3 regions of the Amycolatopsis sp. PS_44_ISF1 genome follow, and region 3 is predicted to be linked to each of the others. Evidence: riboswitches for the same ligand, from Rfam matches in the RefSeq annotation. Region 3 holds a riboswitch; each other region holds the start of a gene.
What was found. Region 3 has a riboswitch for cobalamin ahead of NYF13_RS20130 (CoA-acylating methylmalonate-semialdehyde dehydrogenase). Riboswitches for the same ligand answer to the same signal wherever they lie in the genome.
Positions count from the first base shown of each region.

Region 1: it holds a riboswitch for cobalamin, as region 3 does, so the genes downstream of both, metE (5-methyltetrahydropteroyltriglutamate--homocysteine S-methyltransferase) here and NYF13_RS20130 (CoA-acylating methylmalonate-semialdehyde dehydrogenase) in region 3, are expected to answer to the same signal.
Region 2: it holds a riboswitch for cobalamin, as region 3 does, so the genes downstream of both, NYF13_RS07290 (hypothetical protein) here and NYF13_RS20130 (CoA-acylating methylmalonate-semialdehyde dehydrogenase) in region 3, are expected to answer to the same signal.

Region 1 is NZ_JANUXO010000002.1:2,143,622-2,147,828, reverse strand. Features, by position in the region: gene metE (5-methyltetrahydropteroyltriglutamate--homocysteine S-methyltransferase) at 1-1,844, opposite strand, end outside; cobalamin riboswitch at 1,964-2,113, opposite strand; gene NYF13_RS23760 (ribonucleotide-diphosphate reductase subunit beta) at 2,238-3,311, opposite strand; gene NYF13_RS23755 (ribonucleoside-diphosphate reductase subunit alpha) at 3,325-4,207, opposite strand, start outside.
Region 2 is NZ_JANUXO010000001.1:1,602,069-1,606,275, forward strand. Features, by position in the region: gene arfB (alternative ribosome rescue aminoacyl-tRNA hydrolase ArfB) at 1-382, shown strand, start outside; gene NYF13_RS07280 (GNAT family N-acetyltransferase) at 398-1,141, opposite strand; gene NYF13_RS07285 (Gfo/Idh/MocA family oxidoreductase) at 1,471-2,367, opposite strand; cobalamin riboswitch at 2,411-2,546, shown strand; gene NYF13_RS07290 (hypothetical protein) at 2,561-3,220, shown strand; gene NYF13_RS07295 (CbiQ family ECF transporter T component) at 3,201-4,207, shown strand, end outside.
Region 3 is NZ_JANUXO010000002.1:1,281,209-1,285,415, reverse strand. Features, by position in the region: gene NYF13_RS20135 (acyl-CoA dehydrogenase family protein) at 1-702, opposite strand, end outside; gene NYF13_RS20130 (CoA-acylating methylmalonate-semialdehyde dehydrogenase) at 707-2,206, opposite strand; cobalamin riboswitch at 2,359-2,545, opposite strand; gene NYF13_RS20125 (short-chain fatty acyl-CoA regulator family protein) at 2,667-4,067, opposite strand.

The DNA.
Region 1 (4,207 bases), 860 kb from region 3:
CGCAGCGGCAGCAGCTCCCGCAGCGCCGGCTCGTCGACCTGGACCACCCGCACGCCCGCGGCCTCCAGATCGGCCACCTCGTCGCGGATCGCCAGCGCGACCTGCAGCGCGGTGTCGGCCGGCGGCTGGTCGTCGCGGACGAAGGACCAGGCCAGGATGGTCACCGGGCCGGTCAGCATGCCCTTCACCGGCTTTTCGCTCAGCCGCTGGGCGTGCCGGGCCCACGGCACGGTCATCGGCGCCGGCCGGGAGACGTCGCCGAACAGGATCGGCGGGCGGACGCAGCGGGAACCGTAGGACTGCACCCAGCCGAAGTCGGTGGCGGCGAAGCCGTCGAGCTGCTCGGCGAAGTACTGCACCATGTCGTTGCGCTCGGGCTCGCCGTGCACCAGCACGTCGAGGCCCAGCTCCTCCTGCAGCCGGACCACGCGCTCGATCTCGGCGTGCATCCCGGCCACGTACCCGGCCTGGTCCAGCTCGCCCGAGCGCAGCGCCGCGCGGGCCTTGCGGACCTCGGTGGTCTGCGGGAACGAGCCGATCGTGGTGGTCGGCAGCGGCGGCAGGCCCAGTTCGGCCTGCTGCGCCGCCGCGCGCTGCTCGTACGGCGGGCGCGTGGCGTCCTCCGGGCGCAGGGCGGCGAGCCGCTGCCGCACCGCCGGGTCGGTCACCTCCGTGGCCGCGGCCCGGTCCGCCACCGCCGCGCGGGCCGCGCCGAGGTCGGCGCCCTCGCCGTCTTCGCGGCCCTCCGCCCGCAGCGCCCGGCCGAGCAGCACGACTTCGTCCACCTTCTGCCGCGCGAAGGCGAGCCAGCCCTTCACCCGCGGGTCGAGGCTCGTCTCGCGCTCCACGTCGTAGGGCACGTGCAGCAGCGAACAGGAGGTCGAGACGCTGACGGCCGCGGCGGTGCCGAGCAGCTTGCGCGCCTTCTCCAGCGCGCGGTCCGGGTCGGTGCGCCACACGTTGCGGCCGTCGACCACCCCGGCGAGCACCTCCTTGTCCCGCAGCGCGCCCTCGGCCGCAACGGTGTCCACAAAGGACTCGTCGGTGACCAGGTCGACGGCCAGCGCCTCGATCGGCGAACGGGCCAGCACGCCCAGCCCGCGGCCCAGGCCGCCGAAGTACCCGGCGACCAGCAGCTTCGGCCGGTCCTCGGCCTTGGCCAGCACGTGGTACGCGCGGGTCAGCGCGTTGAGCTCGGGGGTGCGGCGATCGCCGGCGAAGGCCGGCTCGTCGAACTGGACCCACTCCACGCCCTCGTCGTGCAGCCGGCGCAGCAGTTCGGCGTAGGCCGGGAGCAGTTCGTCGAGCAGCTCCAGCGGCTCGAAGCCCGGCGTGGTCGCCTTGGCCAGCAGCAGGAAGGTGACCGGGCCCACCAGCACCGGGCGCGTTTCGATACCGAGCGCACGGGCCTCGCGGTACTCGTCGAGCGGTTTGCTGCCGGTGAGGGTGAACTTCGTGTCCGGGCCCAGCTCGGGGACCAGGTAGTGGTAGTTGGTGTCGAACCACTTCGTCATTTCGAGCGCGGGCGCGTCCTGCACGCCGCGTGCCGCCGCGAAGTAGGTGTCGAGCGGTGAAAGACCCAGACCGGTGAAGCGCTCGGGCAGCGCGCCGAACAGCTCGGCGGTGTCGAGCACCTGGTCGTAGTGGGAGAAGGTGTTGGACGGGATCGAGTCCAGGCCGGCTTCGCGCTGCCCGGTCCAGGCCCGGGTGCGCAACCCGCGGCCGGTGGCCAGCAGTTCCGCGGCGTCGATCCGGCCCGCCCAGTACCGCTCCAGTGCCCGTTTGAGCTCCCGGTCCGGCCCGATGCGCGGGCTGCCCAGGACGGTGGTGCCGATGGTGTTCACAGCTCTCTCCTCGCGAGCTCGCCGAACGAGTCCGGGCACGCGAAGGGGCCGCGTTTCGCGTCGCGCCTGCTCCCACGAGGCCCGGACTCACGCACGCCGTCGGCGCGCGTGCCACGGGCAGGTCTTCGGACTCGTGGGCGCCGTGCGCACGCCTACTCGCCGTCGCTTCCCAGGCTCGCGCCCAGTGCTTCACCACTTCTCGTGGTGACGGCTTTCGTTCCCACTCACCGCTGCGGGGGCAGTCCCGGATTCACACCGGGTTCCCTGTTGCCTCGACCGGGGTGCGGCCGCGAAAACAGCTCGGCCACGCCCTGGGCGAACCAGTGGCGTGGCCGAGCCTAGCGCTCGGGGCCGGGCGTGGCACAAATCCCGCCCGAATCCCGGATGGCGGGATCAGTCCCAGTCGAGGGCGCCGCCCGACTGGTACTCGATCACGCGGGTCTCGAAGAAGTTCTTCTCCTTCTTCAGGTCCATCGCCTCCGACATCCAGGGGAACGGGTTCTCCGTCTCCCCGAAGATGGGCGCGAGGCCGATCTGCTGCGCGCGCCGGTCGGTGATGAAGTGCATGTACTGCTCGCACAACTGCGCCGACAGGCCGAGCATGCCGCGGGGCATGGTGTCGCGGGCGTAGGCGACCTCCAGCTCACACGCCTCCTTCAGCATCCCGCGCACCTCGGCCTGGAACTGCTCGGTCCACAGGTGCGGGTTCTCGATCTTGATCTGGTTGATGCAGTCGATGCCGAAGTTCAGGTGGATCGACTCGTCGCGCAGGATGTACTGGTACTGCTCGGCGATGCCGACCATCTTGTTCCGCCGGCCGAGCGAGAGGATCTGCGCGAAGCCGGTGTAGAACCACATGCCCTCGAAGATCACGTAGAACGCCACCAGGTCGCGCAGGAACGCGGTGTCGGCCTCGGGCGTGCCGGTCTCGAAGTCCGGGTCCTCCAGGTGCTGGGTGTACTTCAGCGCCCAGGCGTCCTTGTCCGAAATGGACGGAACCTCGCGGTACATGTTGAACAGCTCGCCCTCGACCAGGCCGAGGCTTTCGCAGATGTACTGGAAGGTGTGCGTGTGCACGGCCTCCTCGAACGCCTGGCGCAGCAGGTACTGGCGGCACTCCGGGTTGGTGATCTGCCGGTAGACCGCGAGCACGATGTTGTTGGCCACCAGCGACTCCGCCGTGGCGAAGAAGCCGAGGTTGCGCTTGAGCATCTGCCGCTCATCCTCGGTGAGGCCGTCGGCCGACTTCCACAGCGCGATGTCGGCCTGCATGGCGACCTCGGTCGGCATCCAGTGGTTGTTGCAGCCGGCGAGGTACTTCTCCCACGCCCAGCGGTACTTCATCGGCAGCAGCTGGTTGACGTCGGCGCGGGCGTTGATCATCCGCTTGTCGTCGACGCTGATCCGCTCGGCGCCGACCTCGATCTCGCCGAGGCCGGTGACTCCGGGGGTCTCCACGTTGGTCATGTTCTCGGGTTCCTTACTGGCAGGCTTCGCAGTCGGGGTCGTCGATCCGGCAGGCCGCGCCTTCGGTGGCGACGAAGTCGACGTCGTCGACCTTCGGCAGCTCCTTCGGCTCCGGCTGGGCGGCGGGCGGCGTGACGGGCGGCGTGACGGGCACGGACGGCACCGCGGCCTCCGGGGAGGGGACCGGGACCGCGGCCGAGGCCGGCGGCGCCGGGACCGCCGCGGCCGGGGCGGCGGCCGGGGCGGCGGACACCGCGTTCAGCTTGCCGTCGGTGCCGCGCAGGGTGCTCTTCTCCACGTGCGTCGCGGACTGGGCCCGCAGGTAGTACGTGGTCTTGAGGCCCTTGTGCCAGGCGTAGCGGTACAGCTCGTCGAGCTTGCGGCCGCTGGGCGCCGCGATGTAGAGGTTCAGCGACTGCGCCTGGTCGATCCACTTCTGCCGGACCGAGCCAGCGTCCACGATCCACTTCGACTCGATCTCGAACGCGGTGGCGTAGAGCGCCTTCAGGTCGTCCGGCACGCGGTCGATCTGGCCGAGGCTGCCGTCGAAGTACTTCAGGTCGCTGACCATCACCTCGTCCCACAGGCCGCGGGCCTTGAGGCTCTTGACCAGGTGCGGGTTGACCACGGTGAAGTCGCCGGACATGTTCGACTTGACGAACAGGTTCTGGAACAGCGGCTCGATCGACTGGCCGACCCCGGAGATGTTGGAGATCGTCGCGGTCGGCGCGATCGCCATCACGTTGGAGTTGCGCATGCCGACGGTCTTGACCCGCTGGCGCAGCGGCGCCCAGTCCAGGGTCGAGGAGGTGTCGACGTCGAGGGCGTCACCCTGGCGGGCGTCGATCAGCAGCTGCATCGAGTCGATCGGCAGGATGCCGCGGCTCCACAGCGAG
Region 2 (4,207 bases), on a different contig from region 3:
CGAGCTGAGCGAGCGCTTCTCCCGGTCGTCCGGACCGGGTGGGCAGGGCGTGAACACCACGGACTCCCGGGTCGAGCTGTCGTTCGACGTGGCCCGGTCGGCCGCGATCCCGCCGCCGCTGAAGGAGCGCATCCTGGCGCGGCTGGCGGGGCGGCTGGTCGACGGGGTGCTGACCATCGCCGCCAGCGAGCACCGCTCCCAGCTGATGAACCGCGACGCGGCCCGTGAACGGCTTGCCTCGGCGTTGCTGGCCGCCTCCGCGCCGCCGCCGGCCAAGCGGCGTCCGACCAAGCCCTCCCGGGGCTCGAAGGAACGCCGCTTGGCCGCGAAGAAGCGCCGTGGCGACGTCAAGCGCGGCCGCGGCGGCCGGTTCGACGACTGAAGCGCTCCGTACTGCTCAGCCCAGGCAGAAGTGCACGCACTCGCCGGCCCGCTGGTAGCCGACGCGGCGGTACACGGTGGCGATCCCCTCGTCGCCGGGAGTGAGGAAGACCGTGTGCGCGCCCCGGTCGTGCCCCAGCCGCGTGAGGTGCGCGGTGATGGCCGACGCGATGCCGCGGTGGCGGTGGGTCGCCGCGACGCCGATGCCCGCGATCTCGGCGGTGCCGTTCTCGATCTCCAACGCCACGCCGCCGCCGACGATTTCGCCGGTCACCGTGTCCTCGACGAGCACGGCCCGCTCTCCGTGGGCCAGCGTGCCGGCCAGCTCGGCGTCGGACACGTCGGGGGACTCGCCGAAGGCCACGTTCTGCGCCGCGCGCAGGCCGCGCGCTTCGGACTCGTTCGACGGCGCGCGCAGCCCGATGCCGGCGGGCGCCGGGCGGTCCACGAAGTCGGCCGGGGTGCAGGTCATCAGCGGGATGCGCCGCTCCACGGCGTAACCCTGGTCGATCAGGCGCTCTTCGAGGTCCGGGGCGGCCTCGGTGAAGAACTCGAGCCGCGGCAGCAGGCCGCGGCGACGGTAGGCCGCGGTCAGCCGCACGATCTCGGCGGCCGAGGGCACGGCGTCGTCGTCGGGGATCGCGTAGTTGAGCATCGGGTGGCCGGTGTCCCGCGCGAAGGTGGCGAGGAACGGGCCTACGCGTTCGGTGTCCCGGCCGCGGGGCGCGGTCGTGCGGACATAAGCCTGGATGACGGACATGAGCCGGGTGAACCCTTTCGGGGTCGAGGGAGGAGCGCGTGCGCGGAGCACGCGCCGGGGGCGACGCGGAGGTGCTCGCGTCCGGCCTGGCTTCGGCCGACGCGGGCAGCGGCGGCGAACATAGGCGTTCCTTCGTCCGAAACGGGTTTGGCCCGAGTCTCGCACCTGGGGCAAGGGGTTTTCCGGCGCGGCGCCGAGGGGCGGGCAAGATCCCTCCGACCGGCCTCGACCGTCCACAGTGGATGCTGTGGACAACCCTGTGGAAGGATTTCCACGACTTGGCCGGAAGCCTTATTTCACAACGAAAAGTAGTGGGACTGCCCTGTGTACTACTTGGCCAGCTCGCGGGCCCGTTCGATGATCCAGGACAGGTGCAGGCCACGCCGGACGTCGCACGGGTGCGTGGTGGTGCCGCTCGCGATCATCGCGGCGAAATCGTCGAGCAGGGCGGTGTAGGACGCCCCGGCCGTGCCCGCTCTGCGGCCGAGCGCGCGGTACCCGTGCTCGCCGTAGACGGCGACCTCCACGACGGTGGGCTGGATCGGCAGGTGCAGGGAGAGCGTCGCGGTGCTGATCGCGCCCCCCTCGTGGGCCAGCATCAGCTGCCAGAGGTCGCCTTCCCCGTGGTGCGCCGCGAGCACCTCGGTGATCCGGCCGAGGGCGGCGTCGAGCAGGTCGAACGCGTGCGGGCCGAGGTCGGAGATCGAGCCGCCGGCGTCGTCGCGGCGCCAGGGCGAAGCCGCGTACTGGCCGCCGAGCAGGGCGCCCGAGAGCCAGCGGGCGCCGCCGCCGCGCCAGCCACCCGCGCGGGTGATGTCGTCGAGCCATTCGCGGGTCGGCGTGGCGAACCGCAGGGTGAGCACGACCAGCGACGCCACCTCGTTCGAGGTCACGGCGTCGGCGAGCCGCTGCGCGCCGGCCAGGTCGGCGGCGATCGGCTTCTCCAGGATCACGTGCTTGCCCGCTTCGGCCGCCTTGACCGCCAGCTCGGCCTGCACGGCGGGTGGCACGGCGAAAGCCACCGCGTCGACCTGCGAAAGCAGCTCGTCGAAGTCGCCGGTGCCGATCGCCCCGTGCGCGTCGGCCAGCTCCGAGGCGGCGCCGGGACGACGGGCCCAGACGGCGGTGAGGGTGGTCCCGGGGTGGTCGGCCAGCCCGGGCGCGTGCACCGTGGTCGCCCACGGACCGGTTCCGACGAGTCCGACGCGCAGCTGTCCGATTCCCACGCCCGGAAGTGTAGGTGTGGCCGGTCTCGCTTCCGGCGGCTCCCTCCGGTGGGTTAACGTCGGTGGGTTCTTCGCCACGAACGGGGGAATCCGGTGCGAGTCCGGCGCTGGCCCGCAACCGTGATCGGCCCTGGCCGGGGCCGTGAGCCGGATCGCCCGCCGTGGTCCGATCCGATGCGAGGTTCGTCGACCGATGTCTGTTCCACCGCCCGCCTGGGGGCGCGTGCTCGCCGCGTGCGCGCTGCTGTTCACCTTCGGCCTGGCCGGGGCCGGCCCCGCCGCCGCGACCGTGCCCGGGAAGGGCGCCGCGGGCTACTGCCCGGACGCCACCGGGGTCACCGTGGTCGTCGACTTCCAGGACCTCGGCGGCGAACCGCTGATCCGGTGCGCGCCCGGGCCGCAGGAGAACGGCGTCACGGCCATGCAGAACGCGGGCCTGGACCTGGTCGGCGCCGGCAAGTACGGGCTGGCGCTGATCTGCCGGATCGAGGGCCGGCCCGCCGACCAGTCGTGCACCGGGCTGCCGCCGGAGAGCGCGTCGTGGAGCTTCTGGACCGCGGCCGACGGAGGCCGGTGGGAGTCGAGCCAGGTCGGCGTGCAGGGCTGGAAGCCGCCGGCGGGCAGCTTCGAGGGCTGGTCGTTCGCGCACAACAAGGCGTTCGCGGACTACCCGCCGCCGCGGACCGCACCCGTGCGAAAGGCGAACGCGCCGGCCGCACCGTCTGAGCCGACTGCCTCGTCCGACGGAGGTTTCCCCTGGGGTCTGGTGATCGGCATCGCGGTGATCGTGGTGATCGCGGCCGCCGGGATCGTGACCGGGCTTCGGCGACGGCGTGGCGCGGACCGCTCGTGAGCCGCGCGGCCGGCCGTTGACCGGTGTCCCGAGAGCGCTGCACCCGGGTGCGTGGTGGGTCTGGGCGCTCGCGCTCGCCGTCGCGGCCAGCCGGACCACGAACCCGCTGCTGCTCGGACTGGTGATCGCGGTGGCCGGGTTCGTGGTCGCCCACCGGCGCACGGACGCGCCGTGGGCGCTCTCCTTCCGGATGTACGCCTACGTCGGCGCGGTGATCGTGGTGTCGCGCGTGCTGTTCCGGATCCTCATCGGCGGCGAGGACGGCGGGCACGTGCTGTTCACGCTGCCGGCCATCCCGCTGCCCCGGGGCGCCGCCGGGATCACCCTGCTCGGCCCGACGTCGGCGGAGGAACTGCTGGGCGGGTTCTACGACGGGCTCCGGCTGGCCGCGATCGTGCTCTGCGTCGGCGCCGCGAACGCCCTGGCGAATCCGAAACGCCTGCTCAAAGCGGTTCCCGGGGCGTTGTACGAGGTGGGCACGGCCGTCACGGTCGCGCTCTCGGTGGCCCCGCAACTGGTGGAGAGCGTGCAGCGGGTGCGGCGCGCGCGACGGTTGCGAGCGGGCCGTTCGCGCGGCCTCCGGGCCGTGAAGGGGATCTTCGTGCCGGTGCTCGCGGACGCGGTGGACCGCTCGCTCCTGCTGGCCGCGGCGATGGACTCGCGGGGCTACGGGCGGCGGGGCTACCTCGCGCCGCGGGTGCGCGTGCTGATCGCGGTGTGCGTGCTCACCGGGATGATCGGGGTGGCCGTGGGCGTGTACGGAGTGCTCGACGGGACGTCGGCCTGGCTCGGCGTGCCGATGCTGGCGGTGGGGCTGGTGGTGGCGGGGGCCGGGTTCGTGCTCGGCGGCCGTCGCGTCCAGCGCACGGCGTACCGGCCCGACCGGTGGCGACGGCCGGAGACCCTGGTGGCGCTGTGCGGCGTCGGCGGGTGCGCGCTGCTGTTCGCGGCCGGGCCTTCGGGGTTGTACCCGTCCGCGCTGGAATG
Region 3 (4,207 bases):
AGCGGACATGGCCACGGCGAACCCGGAGCCCTCGGCGCCGAGCCGGGCCGAAGCGGGCACGCGGGCGCCGTCGAACACGACCGCCCGGGTGGGCTGGGCGTTCCAGCCCATCTTGACCTCGTCGGGGCCGAAGGAAACCCCGGGCGTGCCCCGCTCGACGACGAAGGCGGAGATGCCGCGGGCGCCCGGCCCGCCGGTCCGGGCGAGCACCACGTAGACCTCCGAGGTGCCGGCGCCCGAGATGAACTGCTTGACCCCGTCGAGCACGTAGGACTCGCCGTCGCGGCGGGCCTGGGTGGACAGGGCGGCGGCGTCGGACCCGGCGCCCGGCTCGGTCAGGCAGTAGCTGCCCAGGTGCTCCATGGTGGACATCCGCGGCAGGTAGCGCCGGCGTTGCTCCTGGTCGCCGAACCGGTCGATCATCGTGGCGACCATGTTGTGGATCGACACGTAGGCCGCGATCGAGGGGCAGCCGGTGGCCAGCGCCTCGAACACCAGCACGCCGTCGAGCCGGCCGAGCTCCGAGCCGCCGACCGCCTCGGGCAGGTACAGCCCGCCCAGTCCGAGTTCGGCGGCCTTGCGCAGCACGTCGACCGGGAAGTGCTTGGCCCGGTCCCACTCCAGTGCGTGCGGGGCCAGGTGCTCGGCGGCGAAGTCCGCCGCCGTCTCGCGCAGGGCGCGTTGTTCGCCGGTGATCCTCATGGCTTCAGCTCATCGTCGGGATGACGAAGGAGGCACCTTCCCGGGCGCCGGAGGGCCAGCGCGAGGTGACGGTCTTGGTCTTGGTGTAGAACCGGATCGAGTCCGGGCCGTGCTGGTTGAGGTCGCCGAAACCGGACCGCTTCCAGCCGCCGAAGGTGTGGTGGGCGATCGGCACCGGGATGGGCACGTTGACCCCGACCATGCCGGTGTCGACCCGCGAGGTGAAGTCGCGGGCCGTGTCGCCGTCGCGGGTGAAGATCGAGACGCCGTTGCCGTACTCGTGCTCGCTCGGCAGCCGCAGCGCCTGCTCGTAGTCGTCCGCGCGGACCACCGAGAGCACCGGGCCGAAGATCTCCTCGCGGTAGATCCGCAGGTCCGGGGTGACCCGGTCGAACAGGCAGCCGCCGAGGTAGAAGCCGTTCTCGTGCCCGGGCACGGTCACCTCCCGGCCGTCCACCACCAGCTCCGCGCCCTCGGCCAGGCCGATCTCCACGTACTCGCGGACCCGCTGCACGGCCGCGGCGGTGATCAGCGGGCCGAAGTCCGCGGTCTCGTCCAGCGCGGCGCCGACCTTGAGCGTCCGCACCCGCGCGGCCAGCCGTTCGACCAGCGCGTCGGCCGTGGCCCGGCCGACCGGGACGGCGACCGAGATGGCCATGCACCGCTCGCCGGCCGAACCGTAACCGGCGCCGGCCAGGGCTTCGACCACCCCGTCGAGATCGGCGTCGGGCATCACGATCAGGTGGTTCTTGGCCCCGCCGAAGCACTGCGCGCGCTTCCCGTGCGCGGCCGCGGTGGCGTAGATGTACTCGGCGACGGCCGAGGAGCCGACGAAGCCGAGGGCTTCGACCCGCGGGTCGGTCAGCAGCGCGTCGACGGCTTCCTTGTCGCCGTTGACCACGGAGAACACCCCCGGGGGCAGACCGGCTTCGGCGAACAGCTCGGCCAGGCGCAGCGGGACCGACGGGTCGCGTTCGGACGGTTTGAGGACGAACGCGTTGCCGCAGGCGATCGCGGGCGCGGCCTTCCACAGCGGGATCATCGCCGGGAAGTTGAACGGCGTGATGCCGGCCACCACCCCGAGCGGCTGGCGCATCGAGTACACGTCGATGCCGGGGCCGGCCGAGTCGCTGTACTCGCCCTTGAGCAGGTGCGGGATGCCGACCGCGAATTCGACGACCTCCAGCCCGCGCCGGAGGTCGCCGCGCGAGTCGGCCACCGTCTTGCCGTGCTCGGCCGAGAGCAGCCGGGCCAGACTGTCCTCTTCGGACCGGGCCAGCTCCAGGAACTTCATCAGCACGCGGGCGCGGCGCTGCGGGTTCCAGCGGGCCCATTCCCGCTGGGCCGCGGCCGCTTCGCCGACCGCCGCGGTGACCTCGGCGGCCGAGGCCAGCGGCACCCGCGACGGCACCGCGCCGGTGCTGGGGTCGAAGACGTCGGCGAAGCGGCCCGAGGTACCGGGAACCGGCTTCCCGCCGACGAAGTGGTGGAGTTCGGTGGTCATGGCACGCCTTTCGCGAGAGCGCAGGACAGAGCACCCGGGCGCGCCGAGCGCGCTGGGTTCCGGGCCGGTCCGGTTACCGCCGGGTGGGCGGCGGGCCGGTGATTTTCGCGCAGGCAGGGGGAATCCGCATGCGTTCAGCTCCATCCTCGTGGACGAACACGAATACCTGCGGCCGGTATCCTGGCTTCCGGATCGACGGGGCCCCGGCCTTCCCGGCTCGCGCCAGTGGCCATTTCCTCGCGGGGCACCGCTCCCCGGTCACAGTGGCGGGACCGCGCCGGTTTCGCACCGGCTTCCCTGCACCGCAGACCTGAGGAGACCCTATAGTAGGAAGTCCGAGTATGTCGAGCGGGCCGAGAATCTCACCCGGGCGGGGCACGGTGTCCCCGACGGTCCGATGGCGCGGCGGCCCCGACTGTTCCGATGGCGCGGCGGCCCCGATGGCGCGGCGGTGCGGTCCTCAGCCCTGCGGCGGGTAGGGCAGCAGGCTGCTGGTGTGCTCGTCCACCCGCAGGGTCTTGCCGATCGCCGGGAAGGCGCGTTGCGGGCAGGCCGGGCGCTCGCAGACCTTGCAGCCCATGCCGATCGGGGTGATGGCGGCGTCGGCGCCCAGGGCGAGGCCGGCGGAGTAGACCAGGCGGCGGGCGTGGCGCAGTTCGCAGCCGAGGCCGATCGCGAAGGTCTTGCCGGGGTCGCCGTGGCCGCCGACCGCGCGGGTGACCGTGCGGGCCAGCCAGAAGTACTTCTGGCCGTCCGGCAGCTCGGCCACCTGGGTGAGGATCCGGCCGGGCGAGCCGAACGCCTCGTAGACGATCCACAGTGGACACGAACCGCCGACCCGGGAGAAGTGGAACCCGGTGGCGGACTGGCGTTTCGAGATGTTGCCGGCCCGGTCGACCCGGACGAACGAGAACGGCACGCCGCGGGTGCGCGGGCGCTGGAGCGTGGAGAGCCGGTGGCAGACCGTCTCGAAGCCCACGCCGAAGTGGTCGGACAGCCGGGTGAGGTCGTAGCGGTACCGCTCGGCGGCGCCGAGGAAGACCCGGTAGGGCAGCACCAGCGCGCCGGCGTAGTAGTTGGCCAGCCCGATCCGGGCCAGCCGCCGGGCGGTGTCACCGCTGAAGCCGCCGGTGCCGACCAGCCGCTCGATGGTGTCACCCGCCTCCAGCAGCGCCAGCTCCGAGCCGAGCCGGAACGCGGCCTGGCCCGGGCGCAGGCCGGGGGACAGGTGCAGCACGCGGGTCGCGGGGTCGAAACGGTGCTGCTCGGTGCCCAGCGCCGTCGAGCCGACCTGCACCCCGTGGCGCTCCCGCAGGCCCGCGCTCAGCCCGGACCGCAGGTCACCGGGGGTGAGCCGCAGCTCGGCGGCCAGCCTCTCCGCCGGCTCGTCCAGCTCGGCCACGTGGTTGCGACGCCGGTAGAACCAGTCGCGGATCTCCTCGTGCGGCTGCTGCGAGGCGGTGCGGTCCAAACCCTGCTCGGACACCAGGGTCGCGATGTTCTCCACCGCCTCCCGGTACCGCCGGTGCAGGCCGACCAGGGTGCGCGCGACCTCGGGGAGCTTGGTGGTCAGCTCGTCGACCTCGCCCGCCGACAGCGAGCCGGTGACCGTGTCGTCGGCGAAGACCTCGCGCACGTCGGCGACCAGCCGGGCGACGTCCTGCGGGGCGAAGAACTCCGCGTCCACGCCGAAGTGCCCGGTGAGCCGCAGCAGCACCGGCAGGGTCAGCGGACGGCCGTTGTGCTCCAGCTGGTTGACGTAGCTGGGGGAGATCTCCAGCAGCCGGGCCAGCTCGGACTGGCTCATCGACCGGTCCTCCCGCAGCTGGCGGAGCCGGGCGCCGGCGTACATCTTCTCCATTCCCGGACTGTAACAACTTTGACAAACCAAGCCCGAACGTTCACAGGAATTCACAGAGCACAACTATCGACCGGCACGGTCTCCCGGTGTCAGGCTGGAGGTCCGGCACCACAGAATTCACAGGTACCGCGAGGGTCCGC